One region of the Rummeliibacillus sp. SL167 genome, then DNA from elsewhere that is predicted to be linked to it. Evidence: riboswitches for the same ligand, from Rfam matches in the RefSeq annotation. Region 1 holds a riboswitch; the other holds the start of a gene.
The links. A riboswitch is a leader RNA that binds a small molecule or an ion and turns the genes downstream of it on or off. The one in region 1 is predicted to bind thiamine pyrophosphate.
Positions count from the first base shown of each region.

Region 2: linked by a shared signal. The riboswitch ahead of FEZ13_RS03090 (ABC transporter ATP-binding protein) and the one ahead of FEZ13_RS03580 (thiamine phosphate synthase) in region 1 are both predicted to bind thiamine pyrophosphate.

Region 1 is NZ_VCBM01000001.1:795,539-800,272, reverse strand. It holds gene FEZ13_RS03600 (MoeB/ThiF family adenylyltransferase) at 1-87, opposite strand, end outside; gene FEZ13_RS03595 (thiazole synthase) at 80-850, opposite strand; gene thiS (sulfur carrier protein ThiS) at 852-1,046, opposite strand; gene thiO (glycine oxidase ThiO) at 1,036-2,109, opposite strand; gene FEZ13_RS03580 (thiamine phosphate synthase) at 2,096-2,725, opposite strand; TPP riboswitch at 2,856-2,955, opposite strand; TPP riboswitch at 3,032-3,140, opposite strand; gene FEZ13_RS03575 (YkvI family membrane protein) at 3,578-4,651, opposite strand; gene menC (o-succinylbenzoate synthase) at 4,648-4,734, opposite strand, start outside.
Region 2 is NZ_VCBM01000001.1:694,403-699,136, reverse strand. It holds gene FEZ13_RS03095 (NRDE family protein) at 453-1,220, opposite strand; gene FEZ13_RS19305 (hypothetical protein) at 1,370-1,546, opposite strand; TPP riboswitch at 1,783-1,891, shown strand; TPP riboswitch at 2,087-2,176, shown strand; gene FEZ13_RS03090 (ABC transporter ATP-binding protein) at 2,251-2,997, shown strand; gene FEZ13_RS03085 (ABC transporter permease) at 2,984-3,754, shown strand; gene FEZ13_RS03080 (ABC transporter substrate-binding protein) at 4,071-4,734, shown strand, end outside.

The DNA.
Region 1 (4,734 bases):
AATCAGTACATGCTTTTGACAAATTTTTTGCTGTCCTTCATATCCAATTGGCGAAAACAATTCTTGTCTTGAATAGCGACTAGTCAATAACGCTCATTCCTTGTGTTGGACTGCTTGCTTGTGCTCGTGTTTTTTTCTCAATCATACCTGCTTCAAAACCAAGCCTACCTGCACGGATTGCTAATTTCATCGCTTCTGCCATTTGGACAGGATTTTTCGCACCCGATACGGCTGAATTGAGTAATACGGCATCAGCTCCCAACTCAAGGACAAGTGCTGCATCAGAAGGAGTACCGATTCCTGCATCTACAATAACAGGTACTGTTGCTTGTTCAATGATGATTTGTAAATTGTATGGATTCAAAATTCCTTGACCTGAGCCAATAGGAGAAGCACCAGGCATGATGGCATGCACGCCAAGTTCTTGTAATTTGTGAGCAAGTACTACGTCGTCTGAAATATACGGAAGTACAATAAATCCTTCCGAAAGAAGGATTTCACATGCGCGATACGTTTCAAATGGATCCGGCAATAACGTATCATCACAGCCAATTACTTCAACCTTGATCATATCACAAAAACCAGATGCCTTAGCGAGTTTTGCAATGCGTACAGCTTCCTCAGCTGTTTTAGCTCCCGCTGTATTCGGAAGTAAACGATAGTTTGATAGATCAATCTTATCTAGCAAATTGGGTTGTGATGGTTCAAAAATATTCATACGACGTACAGCAAATGTTAAAATTTCAGCCTCTGAAACTTCTATCGCACGACTTTGAATATCAAAATCTGAAAACTTTCCTGTTCCAAGTAATAATCTAGATGTAAATGTATATGGTCCAATTTGATACATATTAACCGCCTCCTACAAATGTCACAATTTCGATTGTATCGGTTGACTTTACAACCTGTGAATAATCTTCTTTTTGTAAAATAACTCCATTTTGTTCCACAATCACCATTTTATCTTGGAGTTTTAAATAGATAAGTAATTCCTGAATCGTTCCTACAGTTTCCGGTATTTCTATCGTAGTCCCATTAATAGACATAATTCCCCACCATTTTATTTGCCATGTATTCACCAACAAATGGACTCAACAAAATGCCATTTCGATAATGCCCCGTGGATACAAATAGTCCCTGAATCGTAGGATGTGCTTCCATATATGGTCGCCCCTCATTCGACTCTGGTCGTAAACCTGCCCAAGTACGATCCCAAGTCGCATCCTGTAAAGCAGGAAGGATTGAAAAAGCGCGTTGTAAAATATCTGCTACACTAGATGCCTTCACCTGTTCTTGAAAAGAATGAGGCTCCATCGTCGCGCCTATTACATATTTGCCATAACGTTTTGGAGCGATGTAAAATCGTTTCAAAAATAGCGGAGCCTTTAGTAAAGGACGATTACTTTTTAAGGAAATCACTTCACCTTTTACTGGATACGTACCATAATTTTTATTAAATTGCTTTAGAAATGGCGTACTCCATGCCCCTGTTGTGATACAAACCTGTTTGCAAGGGAAAAAGCCTTCTGTTGTTTGGACACCGGTCACTTTTTCATCCTTTACAACAATTTGTAGGACAGTTGTATATTCGAAGATTTCGGCACCGCTAGCTGCGGCCGCAAGTGCTTGTCCTTTTGTCAATGCTGGAGCTAAAACATGTCCGTCTGTTGGATAATAGACTGCACCTACTATTTCTGAAGAAACATTTGGCTCGACCTTTCTTACTTCTTCTGAGGAAAGTAATACGGCTTCCTCTCCTGCTGCTATTTGCCAAGTACGAATTTCTTTAATTCTTTGCCATTCTTCTTCCGTATGTGCAATCCGATAGATTCCCTTCGCTTCATAGCCAATATCAATTCCCGTTTTTTCACGGATTTTTTCAGCAACTTTTGGGAATAAGGCTCTGCTTTTTCTAGCCATATCATATAAAGGATCATATTCGTCCCATTCAGCTTGAACGCCTAGAAGCCCTGCGGCTGCGTGAGAAGCACCAGATGCAATGTCGTTTTTTTCAAGAATGGCTACATGTAGCCCCTGCTCTGCAAGACAATGTGCGATTGTACTACCGATGACACCGCCACCAATAATAATACTGTCATAACTTTTCATCTTCCCACTCCTCGAGTTTATATGCATATTCTTTTACTTTCTCAACTGGATCAATAGCCTGCCATATCCCCGACATAATGGCGATTCCAGAAGCCCCTGCCGCACAAACTTCCTTCGTATTTTGTGGAGTGATTCCACCAATAGCGATCACAGGCTTTAAAACCTTCTTTGTTAGCTGCTGCAATAATTTTGTACCACGGCAAGGTCTTCCTTTTTTACTTGTCGTATCAAAAATATGCCCGTAAAGTAACCAGTCGGCTTTTGTATCAGAGGCCTCTTCAAGGGAGTGAATGGATGCACCAATATGAAGAGCTGGAAATTTATCACTAATAATAGCGACGGGAATACTGCGGTAACCAAGTTGCACATGACTGATACCTGTAGCAAGCGCAACATCAATACGGTCATTCACGACCAGTTTCTCTAACGGAAAACCTTGTTGTTGTAAGTTTTGAATACAATCATATAGCTCAGATGCTGTACGATTGGGCTCTCGTATATGCAAATAGCTTAAATATGGTTCTAATTTTGGTGCAAAATGAATCACTTCCTCTAAGGAACGCTCACCATCCGTTATGATATGCAACTCTATTTTTTTATCCAATTCTTTCATCATCCCATTCTTCCATATCGAATCACCCGACGTTGAAATAAAAATAACGATTTATTCACTTCCTTTCGTTGCAATCCCATACAAAAAGCCACCTCTCAAGCTCGAAGAAGTGGCTAAAATTTTGTACGATATAACAAAAGTAGCGCCACTTCCCTTCGCTAGTATTATCTAGATCAGGTCATAAGAGTTGAGTTTTTCTCTCTCAGCATATACATGCACCCCTAGTGGTCAATCCCATATTTAGTTGTTCATAGAATAGAAGATAAAAACGTCCTTGCTTCCTAAGGTCAGGAAACAAGGACGTGTATATGCGATATCCTAATGCTTCCCTACGCTAGCATAATCTAGATCAGGTAAAAGGATCATGAGCTTACGGCTCTACTCTCAGCTGGCAACACCAGCTCTCCTAGCAATTATTGTATGAAATTACAAGTCAAAGTATAGCACTACCGATTTAATCGTTCAATAGCCTACTTGAAATTTAATAGATGTTGAAGATTGAATAATAGTATCAGTTGTGTTGATTAGGGAAAAATGGGTAATAAATTTAGCATGATTCTAAAAAACATGTATTTTAACTCCATTCATGTAGATCTTCGGCTTACTCGAGTCCTCGAAAATGTATGCACATTTCCTTTGTGCGGTGTGGATTCAGGAAGTCCATTCAATGCCCCTCGGGAAAAGCGAACAGTTGAGATCCCACAGCGAAGCGAGGAGGCTCAAGCCGCGCCCGCAGGAAAGCGAGCAAGCCATAGCGGAAATCAGCGAATACACTATATTTTGTGGAGAAAACTGGATAATCCACCCTTGTAAAAGCATATGATAAAAATAGTTTTTAGAATAATCACTAGCAAGCTATTTTGGGATGAGTATCTTTTCTTTTGAGTATTTAACATTTTTAATCCATGCAATAATGATTGAAATGATCAACACAAATCCTAAATAACCCATTGCTGGGTAAACAGCACTAACAAGTTGGATAAAGCCGACAAAACTTAAGGCGAATCCAGCTAAACCAATTACCCACACAATCCATTTAAAATGCTTGCTTTCTAACGGTACGATTCGAGCAGTAAATGCATAGAGCATCCCCACAGCTGTATTATAAATCATACCAAGTAAAGCAATGGCCATAATGACACCAATAGCAGGTGACATTTTAGTCGCTAAAAGAAGCATTGGCATATCTGCCCCACCAATTTGATCTATTTTTGTGAAAATTGCGACATTTATAAGCAAAATAAGAATACCTAGTCCGACTCCACCTAAAATCCCGCCATGTTTTGCTATTTTTTCACTTTTTTCTACTCCTCCCATAACGGCTAGCATCGATGCTCCTGCTGCAATATTATAAGATACATACAACAATCCTCCTAAGAACCAATTGGCAGCACCAGAAGTTTGTTTTTTCGCTAACATATCCATGTCAGCAGCACTTAAATCTGTGGTAAAAAGAGAATATATCGCAATAATCACTACTAATAATAAAAGAAAAGGTGTAATCGCACTAATCGCACTAATAATTTTATGAACATTAAACATGAGCGTTAATACTGTAATGATTAGCATAAACAAACTACCATACACGGCTGGAAGACCAAACTGACTTTCAAAAATGGAGCCTGCACCTGCTAGCATAACGACTGCAACACCAAATAAGAAAAATGTAATGACAAAATCTACAACAACTCCAATATATTTACCACAAATTTGATAGACAACTTCTTTATGAGAAGTCGCATGCAAGCGACTCCCTAATGTTGTTAAATTCATGCCTAAAAATGCAAATAGTGCGGTTGCAAGAGCTGTTCCTGCAACTCCCCACCAGCCAAAGCTAGTGAAAAATTGCAAGATTTCTTGACCAGAAGCAAAGCCTGCGCCAACAATGACGCCGATGAATGCCCCTGCCATTTGGATACTTTTCTTCATCGAACCGCCTCTTCATCTGCTAAGTTATATTCCTTCTTCTTCACCGTCAATTGATCGATACGTTCAAGGTTTGGTTCATAGCC
Region 2 (4,734 bases), 100 kb from region 1:
ATAGTTTTCCAATCCTCTATTTAGAACAATGATTACAGTCCTTTAATCAATACTGGCTTCTAGGACATACAACTTCTAATGAAGATGTCATTTCCACAAATTCTACAACCATTTGTTTTCATTTTGCTTTGTTTAACTTTACTCAAATAAAACCCTCCTCTAACATGATTAAACCACCCTAATCCTATATATCCTATTAGATTTATAAGATTTGTTTTGAATAATATCATATTGTCCCGTATTGTTCAATGCCTTTATAAATAAATAATTGATAGAAAAAATTAATTCATTGATAGAAATTTTCTATCAATGAATGAGGAAGATAGATTGAATATCGTTGATCCATCAATAAATCCACAAAAAAATCAATGAGAAATGAATAGCCTCTCTCATTGACTAAAAAGTAAATTTTTTAAATTTTTGTGATCATTTTTTACATGATGAATCATCCATTATTCGATTTTAAACTCATATTTTTTTTCAAATTGAAAATCGCCTTCCTTGAAAGTTCTTTCTACAAAAGTCACACGATTCTCTTTATCTACTAATAAAACAGTAGATGACCTAGTACCGTAATTCGGAATTTTTATAAACATAGGTGATAACAATCTTTCCATTTCCACCCCAACACCTGTGTGGGGTAATTCTCCATCATCTGCTGTTGAACGATCGGTTACAAGGTTAAAAAGCATATCGATACTCACTTCTTCTTGATTTGTTTGAATATATTCATTTAATCTTGTTCTACCCTTTACAACTTTTGGCCACGGTGTATTGAGGGAATGATTGCTTAAACTATGTGTGCCTGCATTTATATCTTTGGACTCATCCAGTACATTATTGTAGTGGTACAAACCATTAGGATCACCAAGTATAATATTGTAACCACCGTAATTTTTTCTTTCTTTTATGAGTTCTTCCATAAAAATGTCCGGTTCCGTACCATTTGTCAAAAAATGACGAATGATCTCGCCACGCGAATAACGACCTGTTTCTGGTAAACTGGGATCACGATAATTTGTTATTGCTGCAAATCTGCCTTTTTTAGATATACCTAACCAAGTCCCCATTTGTAGTAAATCACGTCCAGCTAGTATATTGGGTTCATCTTCCCAATAATGTGCTGGCTTTGTAGGCCGTTCATAAAACTCATCACGATTGGCAACAACTATTAATTTATATTTTGGATGATTTTGAAAATGAAAATTGACTAAACACATATTCCATTACCTCTTTGTAATTTTCAAAATTTCTTTTCATCTTACCAGTAACAAAGCATTTTGTAAAACAATTGATAGACTTACTGATATTTAAAGAAAAAAGCGGCAAAACCGCATAGTTAAACACGATTTTCGCCGCCTATACGCCTTTATTCAAGATTTTGTCGAGCTATTTCAATCGCCTTTTCTTTCATCTTCTCAAATTTCGTTTTAGAGCTCTTTTTTGGAGATTTCGCTTTATTTTCTTCTGGAACTGAAAATTCTTCTCCTAATTCTTCATCATGTCCGTAGCTACCGTGAGATCTTGGAGTCATTTTATCAGGCATGCTATTTCCTCCTTTTTAGTTGAATTACGCTATTAGTTTGCTTTGCATCTTACATTTTATACAAATCAAAAGAAAAAGGATTTGTATAAATTTCGTAATATAGAATCCAGATAAAAAATGACTCATAAGCGATTGCTCTAACTCTGTTTATAAAAAAGTTTTTTCTTTCTATGTGGAACAGCCGAAAGAAAAGTCTTGCATAAATTTATCTTCATGATAAGCTATATATGAAAACGAATTAGCACTAGGGGTGTCCCTATTTGAGGACTGAGACTGAACAGTCGTTCTAAACCCTTTGAACCTGATCTAGTTTACGCTAGCGTAGGGAAGTGAGTTAGGACAATTATGTATGTTGTTCAGCCCACTCTTCCTTTGAGTGGTTTTTTTATTGGCTTTTCAAGCAAATTCATCTCGTCACCTATTGAGGTGGGTTTCTTCTGTACTTGCAGTTGCGTTTTCGTCGCATAAAACATATGCTCCTGCCACTACATTTTGGTTGCATAAAACATTGCTGAAACAAGATCAACAATTAAATAAGTTTGAATCTACTAGGGGCGCCCTTTGGCTGAGATTGTACCCTTTGAACCTGATCTAGTTCATACTAGCGTAGGAAAGTAGTTTCCAAGACATGGAATTTTATGTTTTATGAAACTGCTTTCTTCAAAAGGAAGCAGTTTTTAATTTGCAGTTAGAAAGGAGAAAAAATGACTGTCGTTCTAAAAAATGTATCTTATAGCTACACCAATGAGAAAAGGCAAAAAAATCTAGTTATTTCTCACTTGAATATGGAAATTAAAAATGGCGAATTTATTTCTATTATTGGTAGAAGTGGCACAGGGAAAAGTACCATTTTACGATTAATGACTGGTCTCCTTCAACCAGATGAAGGCGATATTCAAATCGACCAAAAAGACATTTCACTAGGGGATGTCGGATATATGCCACAAAAAGATTTGCTACTCCCCTGGCGCACGATCCTTGACAATATCATGATTGCTTCTGAAATTCAACAAGATGTACATATCACAAAAGAAGAAGCGGGCGTCTGGTTACAACGTGTAGGACTTAGTGGATATGAGCATGTTCTACCAAAACAACTATCTGGGGGAATGCGACAACGTGCTGCTTTTTTACGTACTTTATTGACAGGGAAAAATGTGCTATTACTCGATGAACCGTTTGGAGCGCTGGATGCATTAACGAAAAAAGAAATGCAATCATGGTTATTGTCCATGTGGCAAGATTTAAACAAAACAATTGTCTTCATCACTCATGATTTAGAAGAAGCCATTTTTTTGAGTGATCGGATTTTGTTATTACATCCAGATCACCGTATAGAAGAAATTTCAGTACCCTTGTCACGTCCACGTAAACCGGAAATGCTTCTTTCTGAAGAAGCTGTGACATTACGTCAAAAGTTGGAGAAGAAGATTGCCAATGAAACCACTTAAAAAATTTTTTCAAACCTATCGTTTATTTTTGTTATTTTCTATCATCGTACTAGCAATCGTTGAATGGCTTGTACGTGCAGAGATTATACCAAGTTTTATCATTCCCGCGCCAACTGGTGTTATACAGATGATTATTTATAACTGGCGTCCCTTGTTGATCGAGCATTTAAGTGCTACAATGCTCGAATTTATCATTGGGTTTTCGCTTGCTGTTATAAGTGGCGTCCTTCTAGCTATTTGTATGTTTTTTTCAAAAACAATCGAAAAAATGGTTTATCCAGCAGTTGTCATCTCACAAATGGTCCCAATTATTGCACTATCCCCTATCTTCGTCCTGTGGTTTGGATATACCATTTGGAGCAAGGTCGCTGTGACGATCTTGATCTGCTTTTTCCCGATTGTAGTAGGAACTTATGATGGATTGAAATCATGCGATCAGGAATATATTGAGTTGTTGCGCTCAATGGGTGCAAACAGGTTTCAAATATTTCAAAAATTACATATTCCAATGGCTCTTCCCTCCTTCTTTTCAGGTTTTAAGATGTCAATCGTTTTTGCACTCGTTGGAGCAACCATCGGTGAATGGCTGGGAGCAAGTGAGGGATTAGGCTACTATAGTCGAAGAATGTCTGGCAATTTAAATGCAGAAGGTGTTTTTGCAGCCATTACCATTCTAACCATCGTGGGAATTCTATTATTTGCACTAGCTTCATGGATAGAAAAAAGAATAATCAATAAATGGAATCAGGCACATTGATTATCCAATTTTATCCATAAAGTATTTATTCGCCCTTTGAGATAATTTATTTGCTCTCTCAGGGATTTTATTCGCTCTTTCAAAAGATTTATTTGCTCTCTCAAAGACTTTATTCGCTCTTTCCGCAGGATATTGGATTGTTTTTTTTCGAATATGTGCTACACAAAAGGAACGAGCAAGACGCAGCGAAGATCTATATAAATGGTCCGAAAAATACAGGTTTTCTCAAAAATTACGCCACAGACGGCCTAATTTTTGTCAAATCAACACGCGTGAAATGGAATCATTCTAACTAACAAATAGGAGTTGTCGAGAAATGAAAAAATGGTTAAATATAGTGATCCTATTGATATTCATCATAGTGGCTGCCGGCTGTAATGGAAAGGCGCAACCAAAGGAAGAGAATGGGAAGAAACTAGATCATATCAGTATTATGCTTGATTGGTATCCTAATGCTGTGCACTCAGCTTTCTATGTAGCTCAAGAAAAGGGCTATTTCAAAGAGGAGGGATTAAATGTCAAAATTGAAATGCCCGCCGATACAAATGACCCATTGAAGCTTGCTGCTACTGGAAAAGTAGATTTAGCCATTAGCTATCAAAATCAAACCATTTTATCCAAATCTGAAGGAATCCCAATTATTTCAGTAGCTGCATTTGTAAGGCATTCACTCGATGAACTAATGATGAAAAAATCATCTGGTATCCATTCACCAAAAGATCTAGAGGGAAAGAATGTTGGATACTCATCAAGTGAATTGAGTGAGGCTGTCATTAAAACGATGGTAGAAGCGGATGGCGGTGATTTTAGCAAGGTAAAAATGACAGATGTAGGATGGGATTTGATACCTTCTGTTGCAACAAATCGTGTAGATGCCATAATTGGAGGATACATCAATCATGAATTTGTTCTACTGAACAAAGAAGGCTATGATATGAAAAGCATACAAAATAGCGATTATGATGTGCCCGATAATTACG